DNA from 2 places in the Geodermatophilus sp. URMC 62 genome. Region 1 is predicted to be linked to the other one. Evidence: riboswitches for the same ligand, from Rfam matches in the RefSeq annotation. Region 1 holds a riboswitch; the other holds the start of a gene.

Region 1 (7,319 bases):
CCGGTGGCCACGCGCATCGCGCCCGCGGCGATCGAGGCAAAGTAGGGGTCGTCGACCTCGTGCACGACCAGGCCGGCGACGTTGGTGGTGGCGCGGGCCAGCGCCTGCGCGGGGCCGTTGGCGGCGTACCGCAGCTCGGCCGCGGCGCGCCCCACGCGGGCGGCGAGGTCGGGGCTGACGACCCGGGTGCTGCCGTTGAGCACGCGGGAAGCGGTTGCCAGCGAGACGCCGGCCCGCTCGGCCACGTCGCGCAGGGTGATCCCGCCCGGACCCCGCCGGGCCCGCGGATCGGAGCCGGGCTGCACGGGCGCAGTCTAGCCGTGCCCGCCGCCTCCCCACCTCCCCCGCGCGAGGGGACGCCACCGCCGAGGAACCGCGGCCGGGGGGTTGCCCGCGTCACACCGTCCGGGCTACCGTTTGGTAAGCGCTTTCCAAGCCGCTGCGGCCCACTGTCACGGGCCACCGTCACCACTCGCGAGGAGCGACCACCATGGGCACCCCACCGCTCGGCATCATCATGAACGGCGTCACCGGCCGCATGGGCTACCGCCAGCACCTGCTGCGGTCGATCCTGGCCATCCGCGAGCAGGGCGGGGTCCTGCTGTCCACCGGCGAGCGGGTGCAGGTGCAGCCGCTGCTGGTGGGCCGCCGGGCCGCCGCGCTGCAGGAGATCGCCGACCGGCACGACATCGCCGACTGGACCACCGACCTCGACGCCGCCCTGGCCGACGACCGGTGGCGCGTCTACGCCGACTTCCAGGTCACCTCGGCGCGGGTGGCGGCGATCCGGCGGGCCATCGCCGCGGGCAAGGACGTCTACACCGAGAAGCCCACCGCCGAGACCCACGCCGAGGCCGTCGAGCTCGCCGAGCTGGCCGCCTCCGCCGGGGTGAGGAACGGCGTCGTCCACGACAAGCTGTTCCTGCCCGGGCTGCTCAAGCTCAAGCGGCTGCTCGACTCCGGCTTCTTCGGCCAGGTGCTGTCGGTGCGCGGCGAGTTCGGCTACTGGGTGTTCGAGGGCGGCTGGCAGCCGGCCCAGCGCCCCAGCTGGAACTACCGGGCCGAGGACGGCGGCGGCATCGTCGTCGACATGTTCCCGCACTGGAACTACGTGCTCGAGGACCTCTTCGGCCGGGTCGAGTCGGTGTACGCCAAGGCCACCACGCACATCACCAGCCGGGTCGACGAGCGCGGCGAGCCCTACGCCGCCACCGCCGACGACGCCGCCTACGGCGTCTTCGAGCTCGAGGGCGGCGTGGTCGCGCAGATCAACTCCAGCTGGGCGGTGCGGATCGACCGCGACGAGCTGGTCGAGTTCCAGGTCGACGGCACGCACGGCAGCGCCGTCGCCGGGCTGTTCGGCTGCCGGATCCAGCCCCGCAACGCCACGCCCAAGCCGGTGTGGAACCCCGACGTGCCCGACAGCCGCGACTACCGGGCCGGCTGGCTGGAGGTCCCCGACAACGACCCCGTCGAGAACGGGTTCAAGGTGCAGTGGGAGCAGTTCGTCCGGCACGTGGTGGAGGACGGCCCCCACCCCTACGACTTCGCCTCCGGCGCCCGCGGCGTGCGGCTGGCCGAGGCCGGACTGGAGAGCTCGGCGACCGGCCGCCGCGTGACGATCGGGAGCGGGGTGCCGGCCCGATGAGCACCGCCGTCCTGCTCGGCGCCGACGGGCGCACCCGGCTCCTGCCGCTCGGCGAGCCGGCCGCGGTCCGCCGCCCGACGGCGCCGCTGCGGTCGCGCACCGCCTACGCCGCCGCCCACGTCGTCCCGCGGGTCGCCGGGGAGAACGTCCCCGGCGCGCCGGCCGACGTCGACTGGGACACCACCCTCGCCTTCCGCCACCACCTGTGGTCGTGGGGACTCGGTGTCGCCGACGCGATGGACACCGCGCAGCGCAACATGGGCCTGGACGCCGCCGCCACCCGCGAGCTGGTCCGGCGCAGCGCCGCCGAGGCGCGGTCGGTGGGCGGTGCCCTGGTGGTCGGCGTCAACACCGACCACCTCACCGACGACGTCGTCCCGCTGGCGCGGGTGGTCGACGCCTACGTCGAGCAGCTGCACCACGCCGAGGACTGCGGCGCCGGGGTGGTGCTCATGGCCAGCCGGCACCTCGCCCGGGTGGCCGAGGGGCCGGCGGACTACGAGCGCGTCTACGCCGAGGTGCTCGCACGCGCCGGGGGCCCGGTGCTGCTGCACTGGCTCGGCGAGGCCTTCGACCCGCAGCTGCGCGGCTACTTCGGCTCGGTCGACACCGGGGCGGCCGCCGACGTCGTCGTCCGCATCCTGGAGCGCCACGCCGACCGGGTGCGCGGGATCAAGACCAGCCTGCTCGACGCCGCGGCCGAGGTGGCGCTGCGGCGGCGGCTGCCGGCCGGCGTGGCCCTGTTCACCGGCGACGACTTCCACTACGTCGACCTCATCGAGGGCGACGGCGAGCACTCCTCGCACGCCCTGCTCGGCGCGTTCGCCGCGATCGCGCCGGTGGCCGGTGCCGCCATCGCCGCCCTCGACGCCGGCGACCCGGCCGGCTACCGGCGGCTGCTCGGGCCGACCGAGGCGCTGTCGCGGCAGGTGTTCGCCGCGCCGACGGCCTACTACAAGACCGGCATCGCCTTCCTGTCGTGGCTCAACGGTCACCAGCCGGCGTTCGGCATGGTCGGCGGGCTGCACTCGGCCCGCAGCCTGCCGCACCTGTCGGAGGTGGTCCGCCTGGCCGACGCGGCCGGCGCCCTGGAGGACCCGGAGCTCGCCGCGCGCCGGTGGAACGGCCTGCTGGCGCTGGCCGGCGTCGACGTCCCGGTGCTGGAGCCGGTCCCGTGAGCGCCCACCCGCGGCTGTCGCTGAACCAGGCGACGGTCAAGTACGCGCCGCTGCTCGACGCCCTCGCCGTCACCCGCCAGGCGGGCATCGGCGCGATCGGGCTGTGGCGCGAGCCGGTGGCCGAGGTGGGCCTGGAGAAGGCGTGCGCGCTGGTCGCCGACTCCGGGCTGCGGGTGTCGAGCCTGTGCCGGGGCGGCTTCTTCACCGCTCCCCCGGGCCCCGCCCGCACCGCGGCGCTCGACGAGAACCGCCGCGCGATCGAGGAGACCGCGGCGCTGGCCGCGGCCGGCGCGCCCGGATCGGCACCGGTCCTCGTGCTCGTCGCCGGCGGCCTCCCCGACGGCGACCGCGACCTGACCGGCGCCCGGGAGCGGGCCCGCGACGCGATCGGCGCGCTGGTCGACGACGCGACGGCCGCCGGCGTGGTGCTGGCGGTCGAGCCGATGCACCCGGTGTTCGCCGCCGACCGCGGCGTGGTCTCCACGCTCGGGCAGGCGCTCGACGTCGCCGAGCAGTTCCCCGCGGAGGCGGTCGGCGTCGTCGTCGACACCTACCACGTGTGGTGGGACCCCGAGCTCCCCGCGCAGGTGGCGCGGGCCGGCCGCGGTGGACGGATCGCGTCCTACCAGGTGGCCGACTGGGTCACCCCGCTCGCGGCCGACGTGCTGGTGTCGCGCGGCCTGCCCGGCGACGGGCACGTCGACCTGGCGGGGACCAGCGCCCTGGTCGAGGCGGCCGGGTACCGCGGCGACGTGGAGGTCGAGGTGTTCTCCCAGGAGCTGTGGGACGCCGACCCGGCGGTCGTCGCCGCCCGGACCGCGGCCGCGTTCGCCGCGGCCGCGGGCGTCCGGGGATGAGCAGCCGGGTCCGGCCGGCCAGGGGGCCGGCCGGACCCGGCGCGAGGGGCCGCGTCAGGGGTCGCGTCAGCCCGTGTAGTTGACGTGCACGTGGTCCATGTGGTTGGCCGTGGCGCTGCCGCGGTCCTCCATGGCCGACCAGCTGCCGCCCGGCGAGCTGAGCATCCGCTGCTGGTAGATGAGGTAGTCGACGCCGAGCTCGTCCCAGTGCGCGACGTGGTACTGGACGATCGCGTTCCCGAGCGCGGTGTTCGACAGGACCATGTAGTCCAGGGCCAGGCCCGACGGGTGGCCGCCCGGGTCGGTGGCACTGGCCCGGGTGCCGCCGAGGGTGATCGAGCCCGCGCCGGCCACGTTGCTGACGACGGCGTTCGCGGCCGCCTGGACGACGGCCTGCACCGGCCCGGCGGTGTTGGTGATGCGCGCGGTCGCCCTGGCGGCGGTCCCCGAACCCGCTGTGGACGACGAGGCGGTGGACGACGCGGCGGCGGCCGAGGAGCCCGCCTCCGGCTCCACCTCCCGCTGCGCCGCCACAGCCTCCGCAGCGGCGGCCTCCTCGGCGGCGGCCCGGTCGGCGGCGGCCTCCGCCGCGGCGGCCTCGGCGGCCTGGGCGGCGGCGGCCTCCTCCGCCGCGCGCTGGGCCGCGGCGGCGGCCTCGGCTGCCGCGGCCTCCTCGGCGCGCTGCTGCGCGAGCGCGGCCTGGTCGGCGGCGGCCTGCGCCTGCTGCGCGGTGGCCTCCTCGGCCGCGCGGCTGCTGCGGCTGGCGGCCAGGTCCTCCAGCGGCTGGAGGTCCTCGGCCGGCTGTGCGCCTCCCCCCGCACCGAGCGCCCCGCCCTCGGCGGTCAGGCCCAGCTCCTGGGCGACGGCGGCCGACTCCGGGTCTCCGGCGCCGGCCGAGGCGGTGGGGTCCCCGCCGACGACGACGTTGACCAGCAGGGCGCCGGCGGCGGCGACGCCGAGGAGGAGGCCGGGGCGGCGGGCGGCGGCCGGACGTCGGCGGCCCGTGGCGCGGCCGCGGCGCTCGGCGGATCGGCCGGACGGGGTGGTGCGGGGGTCCATGGTGCGGGTGCTCCAGGCGGGTGCGGGGCGCAGCGGGCTGCGGCGGGGGCGGACGGCACGGCCGGCGGGCGCGCCGGGCCGGCGCGGGCACACCGGGGCGGAGCGGCGCGGGGCCGGTCGGGCGGAGGGTGCCCGGGCTGGTGTGCGCGCGGACGGCGTCCGGGGCGGACGGCCGCGGACGGTCAGGTGCGCAGGCGCGCCGGGACGGGGCGGAGCCGGATCGGACGGGGTGGTGCGGCGGTGCGGGCAGCAGTGCAGGCGCGCGCCATCCGGCGGCTCTCCGTTCTCCCGTGAGCCGCCTACCGGGTGAGCTGACGGGTTCGGGCGGGAAGCGGCCCTACCTCTCCCGGCACGCGGCCAGGAGGGGATTCACCCCAGTACTGCGGTGGGTCCCCGGCTCGCCCCAGCGGGCGACTCGGCGGCGTCCCCCGGCCTCCCCCGACGGGGGACGACGACCGGACGGACGACCCGACGCTACCGGCGGAGAGCACATCGTGACAACGAGTCGACAGGTGTCTCGTCGGGTGATGGTGCTCGCGTCCGCGCCGATCGGCGGCCCGGTGGTGTAGGGGCCCTAGGGTCGGGGTGTGGAGGTCTGGTTCAACCCCTCGTGCTCGACGTGCCGCGCCGCCCGCGACGAGCTCGACCGGGCCGGTGTCGAGTACTCCCTGCGCCGCTACCTCGACGACCCGCCGACCGAGGCCGAGCTGCGCGCCGCGCTGGCCGCCCTCGGGTTGCAGCCGTGGGACGTCACGCGCCTCGGCGACCCGCTGGCCGCGGAGCTCGGGCTGCCCGACGCCCCGCGCGACGCCGACGCGTGGGTGCGCGTGCTCGTGGAGCACCCGCGGCTGATCCAGCGGCCGATCGTGCTCGGCGACGACGGCCGGGCGTGGGTGGCCCGGGACGGCGGCACGCTGTCCGAGGTGGTCGCCGCCGCCCGCGGTCCCCGGGAGATGGACCCCCGCGACCCGGACACCCTCTACGCCGAGGGGCCGGTGGCCGCCGAGCCGCCGGACGACGACCGGCCCGAGGGCTCACCGGTGCGCGACTCCGGCGGCACCGGCCCGGGCCCCGACGACCTCGACCGGCTGCTGTGACGCAGCGCTGACCCGCCGGGCGGTTGCGCTGTGCAACGTCCTGGGAAGCTCGGGGGCATGGCGGTCTCCCGGTCACCCCGCGCGCTCGTCGCCGCACTCGTCTTCGTCGGGACGGTCGTCGCCGTCATCTCCAGCCTCGGTGCGCCGCTGGTCCCGGCGATCGCGTCGTCGACCGGGGCGTCGCTGCCGGACGCGCAGTGGTCGCTGACGGTCACGCTGCTGGTCGGCGCGGTGGCCACCCCGGTGGTCGGGCGGCTCGGCGACGGCCCGCACCGCCGCCGGGTGATCCTCGCCGTGCTGGGCGTGGTGACCCTCGGCGGGGTCCTGGCCGCCCTCCCCCTGGGCCTGTGGTGGCTGGTCGCCGGCCGCGCGCTGCAGGGCTTCGGCCTGGGGCTCACCCCGCTGGCCATCGCCACCGCCCGCGAGGCGCTGACCGGCGACACCTCCCGCTCGACGATCGCCGCGCTGTCGGTCACCGTCGTCACCGGCGTGGGCCTGGGCTACCCGCTGGCCGGGCTGGTGGCCGAGCTCGGCGGTGTGCACGCCGCGTTCTGGGCGGGGGCCGCGGTGAGCGCCGCCGCGCTGGCCGCCGCCGCCGTCGTCCTGCCCCCGCCGGCCGCGGCGCCGCGGCGGCGGCTCGACGTGGTCGGCGCGCTGCTGCTCGGCGCCGGCGTCGGCGGGCTGCTGCTGGCGCTGGGCGAGGCGGAGACCTGGGGCGTGACGTCGCCGCTGCTGTGGGGGCTGGCCGCCGCCTCGGTGGTGGCGCTCGTGCTGTGGGTCCGGTGGGAGTCGCGGACGCCGCAGCCGCTGGTCGACCTGCGGCTGGCGCGCGGCCGGGTGGCGCTCACCGCGCACTCGGCGGCGCTGCTCGTCGGGCTGTCGAACTACCTGCTGCTGGCCGCGGTGCCGGTGCTGGCCCAGGCCCCGCCGGCCGACGGCGCCGGCTTCGGCACCTCGATCGTCGTCGCCGGGCTGGTGCTCCTGCCGTTCTCGGCGGCCAGCATGGTGGGCGGCCGGCTCGCGCGGCTGCTCGCCGACCGCGCCGGGCACGCCCGGGTGCTGCCGGTCGCGGCGCTCGTGCAGGGCGTGGCCTTCGTCCTGTTCGCGTTCCTGCGCACCGACCTGTGGCAGCTGTTCGCCGTCATGGCGGTGGCCGGGCTGGGCGTAGGGGCGGCGTTCGCGGCGTTCCCGGCGCTGGTGGTGGCGGCCGTCCCGCCGGCGGAGACCGGCAGCGCGATGAGCCTCAACCAGGTGCTGCGGTACGTGGGCTTCGCCGTCGGCAGCGCGCTCACCGCGACCGTGCTCGCCTCGGCCACCCCGGCCGGCGCGGCGGCGCCGTCCGCCGGCGGCTACACGACGATCGCCGCGGCCGGCGTCGTCGTCTGCCTGCTGACCGCGGTCGTCACCGCCCTGACCGGCCGCCGTGCGGCGACCGCCCCCGCCCCCGAGCCGGCCGCCGTCCGCTGACCCTCACCCGGCG
Region 2 (7,319 bases), 2.9 Mb from region 1:
CCAGCAGCGAGGAGATGAGCGGCATCGGCGCCCTGCACGCCAGCCGCACGCTGCCCGGCGACCTCACCCTGGCCCTCGACGTCGGCCCGGCCGAGGCGGAGTACCAGGTCACCGTGGACGGCGGTCCGGTGGTCGCCTACGCCGACGACGCCGTCGTCCACGACCGGGAGGTCGCCGACGCGCTCGTCGACATCGGCCGGGAGCTGGGCCTGGACCCGCAGACGGCGGTGTGGCAGTCCTTCGACTCCGACGCCTCGCAGGCCGAGGCCGCGGGCCTGGCGGCGCGCGCGGCGCTGCTCAGCCTGCCCACGCTCAGCACGCACGGGTACGAGGTGCTGCACAGCGGGACGGTGGAGCGGACCGCCCGGCTGCTGGCCGCCTTCCTCGCCCGCCCGGTGCCGCCGGTCAGCGGCTGACCCGCCGGACGCGGACGGGACCGCGGGCGGTGGCGACGTCGACCACCCTGCCCTGCTGGGTGACCTCGACCGCGCCCGCCGCGGCCAGCCGGCCGGCCGCCGCCCGCGCCGCCGGCATCAGGTCCCGCCAGCCCTCCGGGTCGACCGCGCGGGCCGCCTCCGACGGGCAGATCGTCGCGCCGGGCGCCCGGGCGGCCAGCAGCTCCTCGATCGCCCGCTCCAGGGCGGGGCCGGCGTCGTCCACTCCCCCAGGGTGCGCCCGTTTGCCCTGGTGAGCGCGACGGGTACGCCGTTGCGCATGGCGACGCGCACTCCCGTGGGGACGATCGGCAAGGGCAAGCGCGGCATCAGCACGCTCGGCTGGGCGCTGCGCGGTGCGGCGGCCGGCGCGGCCGGCACCACCGCGCTCAACGCCGTCACCTACCTCGACATGACCGTCCGCGGCCGCGGCACGAGCTCCACCCCGGAGCAGACCGTGGAGAAGCTGGCCGAGAAGGCGCACGTGCCCATCCCCGGCGACGAGGAGCACCGGCAGAACCGCATCCAGGGGCTGGGGCCGATCACCGGCCTGGTCGCCGGCGTCGGCGTCGGCGTGCTCATCGGGCTGGCCCGGGCCTCGGGCTTCCGGTCGCAGCCGCTGGTGGGCACGGCGCTCACCACGCTCGTCGTCCTGGTCGCGGCCAACGGCCCGATGACCGCGCTCGGCATCACCGACCCCCGCACCTGGTCGGCCACGGACTGGGCCAGCGACATCGTGCCGCACCTGGCCTACGGCGCCGTCGTCAAGACCACGATGGACGCCTTCGACCGCCTGTAGCCGCCCTTCCCGGGGGCTCACCGTCCGACCCGCGCCGCCGCGGCCCACTCGACCGGCCGCGAGATCTGCACACTGGCCGCCATCAGCACCGGGAAGGGGACGAGTGTGCAGATCTCGCGGGGTCAGCGCGGCAGTCCCCAGCCGGCCTCGTCGACGCCGCCGGGGACGGGCGCGGCGGGGTCGTAAGGCGTGCGGGTAAAGACGAACGTGCCCAGGTCGAGGTGGTCGGCGGCGATGCGCAGCGGCTCGCCGGCGTAGTAGCCGTCCAGGCCCACCCACGTGCCGTCGTCGCGCCGCCGGAAGCGGCTGGCCCTCCCCGCGCGCCCGGGCAGCGGCCCCAGGTGCAGCAGCCCCCCGGGCAGCGCGCGCAGGGCCAGCGGCGCCGGGCCCCAGTACCAGATCCCCAGCTGCTCCAGCGGCACCGGCGCCGGGGAGGGCACCCAGGGCTCCACCACCCGCGGCTCGGCGGCGCGCAGGTCGGCCAGCAGGCCGGGGACCAGCGCGTCCAGGCCGCTGGTCGTGTTGGCCAGCGAGACCCCGCCGGTGCCCTCCTCGCGGTCGACGAACACCCCGGCCAGGAAGCCGGGCATCGAGCCGCCGTGGCCGGTGAGCGTGCGCCCGTCGACGCGCAGCACCTGCAGGCCCAGCCCGTAGGCCGACCACGCCGGCGAGGAGGGGTCGACGCCGGCCGGCACCGCCATCTCCTCCAGCGTCGCGGGCGACAGCACGTCGCCGGTGTCGCCGAGCAGGAAGACGGCGAAGCGGGCGAGGTCGGCCAGCGTCGCCCACAGCTGCCCGGCCGCGGCCATGACGCCGGCGTCGTGCTCGGGCTCGGGCAGCACGACGTCGGCCCACGGGTGCACCGCGTGGCCCTGGGCGGCCCGCCCGGAGGGGCGCGTCGTCGTCCGGGTCATCCCCAGGGGGCCGAGCACCTCGGCGGTGACGACGTCGGCCCACGACCGGCCGCGCACGCGGGCGAGCAGCTCGCCGAGCAGGCCGAACCCGAGGTTGGAGTAGTGGAAGCGGCGGGCCTCCCCGAGGACGACGTGCTCGCCGGCCAGCCCGAGGTCGGCCAGCGACCCGCCGGGGACGCGCTCCCACCACCCGCCCGGGCTCTCGGCCGCGGCACCGGCGAGGTGCGACAGCAGCTGCCCGACGCTGCGGTCGCCGAACGGCGTACCCGGCAGGTGCCGGTCGAGGAGGTCGTCGAGGCCGAGGCGCCCCTCGTCGCGCAACCGCATCACCGCGACGGCGGTGACCGTCTTGCTGATCGAGCCGAGCCGGTACTGGACGTCGGTGTGCGGCTCGTCGACGTCACCGCGGCCGGCCGACCACACCGGTCCGCCGTCCCGGACGACGCCGGCGACCAGGCTCGGCGCCCGGCCGTCGCGCTGCACCCGGGCGGTGCGGGCGAGCAGGGTGCGGGCGGTCGCGGGGAGGACGGGCTCCGGCATGCCCGCACGGTAGGTCAGGCGCGCGCGGGCTCCTGCAGGCGGCCGGTGCGCCCGGCCCAGCGCTCGAACACCACCGTGGCCAGCGGGGGCACCGAGGCGGCCAGCGCGAGCAGCGCCGTCCACCGCGACCAGCCGAGCACACGGGCGGCGACCAGGGCGACCACCACGTAGGCGACGAACACCGCCCCGTGCACCGGGCCGAAGAACTGCACGCCCGCCTCCGTGGTCGCCGGCACGTACTTGACGTACATGCCGGCGAGCAGGCCGACCCAGGACAGCGCCTCGGCGACGGCGGCGACGCGGAAGGCGAGGGCGACGGTGCGGGGGTTCATCGCGGGGAGGTCCTCCGGTGGACGGTCGGGTCTCCCCTGTCCAACGGGGACCGGTCGTCGAGGATCCCGGCCGGCGGTGTGACCTCCGTGGCAGGGCCGGTGGGCGTGCGGGGTCCGGCGCGGCGCGAGCTCTGCCTCGTGCTGCTCCGCCGGATGGCCGACCTGCGTCCCGACCTGGTCGCCGGGGCGCTCCCCCGCCTCGGCGCCACCCGCGCCGAGGCCCACGCCGCCCACACCCGCTGCTGGAAGGACTCCGTCCCTCCCCCGCCTCGCACGCTCGGCGCGAGCCTCCGGACGGGGGCGCCGCCGGCGACCGCGGGGCGGCTGTGGGAGCACGTCGTCGGCGACGTCAGCGGGCTGCCGGCGCCGTGGACGTCGACCCCGGCGTCGTGACCCGCTGGGAGGTCCGCCTGACCTCGGGCGCCACGGCGGCCTTCGTCCGGGGCCTGCTGCAGCGGGTCAGCGCGCCCGGGCAGCCGCCGCGTCCCTGACCGGCGGCTGCAGGGCCGCCGGGTCGGACAGCAGCGCACCGGCGGCCGAGACCACCGCCAGGACGGCGGCCGGCACGAGCCCGGCGAGGTCGGCCAGGGCGGCGACCGCGCCCCCGAGCACGGCGAGCTTCGTGACGACGAGCAGCGCCCGCGCCCGGACGACGGCACGGGGCGCGGCGAACAGACCCCACAGCACCGCCGCAGCTGCCGGCAGACCCGCTCCGAGGAGCACCCGGAGGGCGGCCGCCTCCGGCACGGTGGCCCCCCACCAGGCCAGGACGCCCAGCGCCGCCATCTCCGAGAGGAGGGCGGCGACCGCTCCCGTCCACGCCCCTGTGCGTCGCATCCCGGCCTTCTGACGTGAGCAGTGCTCTCGTTCGCGAGCAGCGTTCCACACCAGCCGGCCGGGGTCCAGACGCAGCGGAGCCCCGGCTCCCGCGAGGGGCCGGGGCTCCGCCAGCGGTCGCTGCGTCAGGTGAGGCGGCGGGCGCCGGCGTAGCCGCCCATCGCGTCGATGCTGGCCACCTTGACGACGTCGCCGGAGGTGGGGGCGTGCACCATCTGGCCGTTGCCGACGTAGATGCCGACGTGGCTGACCGGGCTGTAGAAGAAGACCAGGTCACCGGGCTGCAGGTCGGCCCGGGAGACCGCGGTGCCCATGCGCGACTGCATGCCGCTGGAGTGCGGGAGGCTGATGCCCGCGGCGCGGAAGGCGTACTGGGTCAGGCCGGAGCAGTCGAAGGAGCCCGGGCCGGCCGCCGCCCACACGTAGGGCTTGCCGCGCTGGGCCATGGCCACCACCGTCGCGGCCGCGCCGCTGCCCCCACCGGACGGCACGGCGGCCGGGGCGCTCGAGGTCGGGGACGACGACGAGGACGAGGAGCCCGAGGACGACGCGGGCGCGCTCCCGGAGGTCGCGGCGGCGCGCTCCTCGTCGCGGCTGGCCCGCTGGGCCTCCTCGGCGGCGTGCGCGGCGGCGGCGGCCTCGAGGGCGGCGCGCTTCTCCTCGGCGCTCAGCCGGGCGAAGTCGGCCTGGTACTCGGCGATCTGCGCCTCGAGGCCGGCCTGCTGGCTGGCGACGTCGTCGTACCGGCGCTGGGCCTCGGCGGCGGCCTCGGCGGCCGCCGTCTGCGCCGCGGTCGCGGTCTCGGTGGCCGTGACGGCCTCGCCGAGCAGGCCGTTCTGGTACCCGGCGACGCCCTGGAGCAGGGTCACCCGGTCGACGAACTCGTCGGCGTCCTGGCTGGTCATGAGGGCCTGCAGCGGGCCCATCGCGTCGCCGGTGTAGGCCGACCGGGCGATCCCGACCACCTGCTCGCGGGCGGTGTCCACCGACGCCTGGGCCTGGGCCAGCGTCGCGGCCGCGGCCTCGGCGGCGGCCTGCTGGGCGGCCAGCCCCTCGCGCGCCTCGTTGAACCGCTCCGTGACGACCTCGAGGTCGTGCCCGCGGGCGGCGACGAGCTCGGCGGCCTCGGCCGCCGTGGTGGGCTCCTCGGCGGCGGCCGGCGCGGGGACGCTCCCCAGACCGAGGCCGATGCCCACGGCGCCGACGAGGGCGAGGACGGCGCGGCGGCGCGACCGGGTGGTCACGGGCAGGCCGGGGACGGACGTGCTCAGGGGCGCCACGGGTCGGCGTCTCTCCTTCTCCTCCCAGGCCGCCTACCGGGTTAGCTGACGGGTTCGGGCGTGGAGTCGCCCGGCGCGCGCGGACCGCGCACGCTTCACCCCGGGACTGCGTTGGGTCCCCGGCCCGGTCCCCCTCGGGGAGGACCGGCTCGACGGCGTCCACGGGGTGTCACCCAGGTAGGTGACGGAACGCCCCGTTGGACGTACACAGCGTAAGGGTGTAACCGGCTCGTGACAATGAGTACTTTCCCGTCGTCCCGCTCACACCCGACCGGTGGGTCGCCGCCCGGTTCCGGCACACCCGTTTGGGAGGGTGCCGGGACGAGCACGAGTCGGGCATGTCCTCCTCCACGCGCTCGCGCCTCGCCCGGCCGCTCGTCGTGCTCGCCCTCCTCGGCTCGCTGGTCGCCTGCGGCGACAACACCGACTTCTCCCGGGGGCCCACCAACTGCGACTCCAGCGGGGAGGACGCGAGCAACCCCAACGACGCCAGCTGCCAGGAGACCGGCGAGAACCCGGGCAACGACGCGCCGACCACCGACGACGCCAACCCCGGCGGCTGAGCGCTGCCCCGGACCGTCGGCGGGCGCGCGACCGCCCGGGTCGTGAGCCGGTGAGCCGGGGACGGAGGTGGACGGCGGCCGGGCCGGGCGCCGCGACGCGCGCGCTCCTGGCCGGCGCCCGGCGCCTGCTGCGCGGCCGCGATCTCGCCCTCATCGCCGCCGGGCTGACCTTCTACGCGGGCATCGCGGTCGTGCCGCTGCTGCTGGTGGCCGTGCGGCTCACCGCGCTGGCCACCTCGCCCGCCGAGGTGCGCGCGCTCGTCGGCCGGCTGACCGAGCTGCTGCCGGCCGAGCTGGGCGCGCCCGGCGCGGTCGAGCGGCTGGCCTCCGCCGGGGTCCGGCTGGACCTGCTCGGCTTCGTCCTGGCGCTGGTGCCCCTCTCCTTCTACGGCGAGGGCCTGCGCCGCGCCCTGCTGCGCTTCAGCCGGCAGCGGGACACCGACACCCTCACCGGCTGGCGCGGACGGCTGCTCACGCTGCCGCTGGTCGTCGTGACGCCCGTGCTGCTGTACCCGCTGCTGCTGGCCGCCCGCTTCATGGCCGACCTGGCCCAGCAGGACGGCGTGGGCCCGGCGGTCGGCCGTTTCTTCGTCGGCTACTACTCGGTGCTGTTCGTCCTCACCGTGCCCCTCGCCTGGGGCTTCGGCGTGGTCGCCGCCGGCCGGCACCGCCGGCGCGCGGTGGCGTGCGGCGCCCTGTTCACCGCGGCGTGCCTGTCGGGGTTCCTGCAGGGGTTCGTGGTGTTCCTGTCGCTGCCCCTGGACCTCGGGGCGCCCTTCGGCGGCCTCGTCGCCGTGGGCGCGGTGGTGGCCGTCGGCCTCTGGATGTTCCTGCTGCACCTGGTGCTGCTGGCCGGGTGGCTGCTCACCCAGTCCCTCGACGAGCTCCTGGGCCGGCGGCAGCAGGAGGACTACCCCGACGGGAAGCCCGGCGCGAACCCCGGCGGCAGCCCGGGCACGGGCAGCTCCGGCCCCGGCAGCGCCGGTGCCACCGGCGGCTCGGGCGCCGGTTCCGGTGCCGGCTCGGGGGCCGGTTCGGGGGCCGGTTCCGGTGCCGGTGGCGGCGGCTCGGGGGCCGGCGCGGGCTCCGGGGCCGGCGCCTCGGGCGCGGGGGCGGGCGGCGGCGGCTCGGGCGCCGAGGACGTCTCCGGCGCGGGCCGGGGGTCCGGCGCGGGGGCGGCCGGGGGTTCGGGAGCCGGCTCGACGTAGGCGCTGCCGTTGCTCACCAGGATCGACACCTGCTGGCCGGGGACGGCGCGGCCGCCGCGCGGGGGGCTGGTGCCCAGCAGCGCTCCCTCCGCCTCGTCGCTGTCGACGCGCACGGTCCGGGAGGTGAACCCGGCGTCGGCGAGCGCGCGCTCGCAGGCCCGCACGCTGGAGCACCCGGGCACCGGCCGGGTGTTGCCGTCCTGCACGGTGGGGTCGGCGGGCGGGAACTCGCCGCTGCCGCGGGCCTGCAGCACCGGCGCCATCGCGTCGTGCCAGATCGTGGCGCCCTTCCCGCCGCCGAAGCCGCCGACGTCCTCGTTGCGCTTGGGGTTGAGCACCATGACGCTCGCGGTGATCTCGGGCGTGTAGCCCACGAAGGCCACCGAGTAGTTGTCCTGCGAGGTGCCCGTCT

What was found. A riboswitch is a leader RNA that binds a small molecule or an ion and turns the genes downstream of it on or off. The one in region 1 is predicted to bind cyclic di-AMP.
Region 2: another riboswitch for cyclic di-AMP. It lies ahead of ACU616_RS06820 (C40 family peptidase); the one in region 1 lies ahead of ACU616_RS20875 (hypothetical protein).

Annotation. Positions count from the first base shown of each region.
Region 1 is NZ_JBRFHY010000001.1:4,301,597-4,308,915, reverse strand. Features, by position in the region: gene ACU616_RS20895 (LacI family DNA-binding transcriptional regulator) at 1-305, opposite strand, end outside; gene ACU616_RS20890 (Gfo/Idh/MocA family protein) at 491-1,648, shown strand; gene ACU616_RS20885 (dihydrodipicolinate synthase family protein) at 1,645-2,826, shown strand; gene ACU616_RS20880 (sugar phosphate isomerase/epimerase family protein) at 2,823-3,683, shown strand; gene ACU616_RS20875 (hypothetical protein) at 3,750-4,742, opposite strand; cyclic di-AMP (ydaO/yuaA leader) riboswitch at 5,026-5,163, opposite strand; gene ACU616_RS20870 (ArsC/Spx/MgsR family protein) at 5,330-5,839, shown strand; gene ACU616_RS20865 (MFS transporter) at 5,897-7,306, shown strand; gene ACU616_RS20860 (bifunctional 3'-5' exonuclease/DNA polymerase) at 7,310-7,319, opposite strand, start outside.
Region 2 is NZ_JBRFHY010000001.1:1,417,057-1,424,375, forward strand. Features, by position in the region: gene ACU616_RS06785 (hypothetical protein) at 1-416, shown strand, start outside; gene ACU616_RS06790 (DUF3253 domain-containing protein) at 406-660, opposite strand; gene ACU616_RS06795 (hypothetical protein) at 715-1,233, shown strand; gene ACU616_RS06800 (serine hydrolase domain-containing protein) at 1,356-2,687, opposite strand; gene ACU616_RS06805 (DUF3817 domain-containing protein) at 2,702-3,019, opposite strand; gene ACU616_RS06810 (hypothetical protein) at 3,098-3,412, shown strand; gene ACU616_RS06815 (DUF2568 domain-containing protein) at 3,479-3,856, opposite strand; gene ACU616_RS06820 (C40 family peptidase) at 3,982-5,136, opposite strand; cyclic di-AMP (ydaO/yuaA leader) riboswitch at 5,153-5,286, opposite strand; gene ACU616_RS06825 (hypothetical protein) at 5,475-5,699, shown strand; partial or broken gene ACU616_RS06830 (YhjD/YihY/BrkB family envelope integrity protein) at 5,750-6,568, shown strand; gene ACU616_RS06835 (transglycosylase domain-containing protein) at 6,610-7,319, opposite strand, start outside.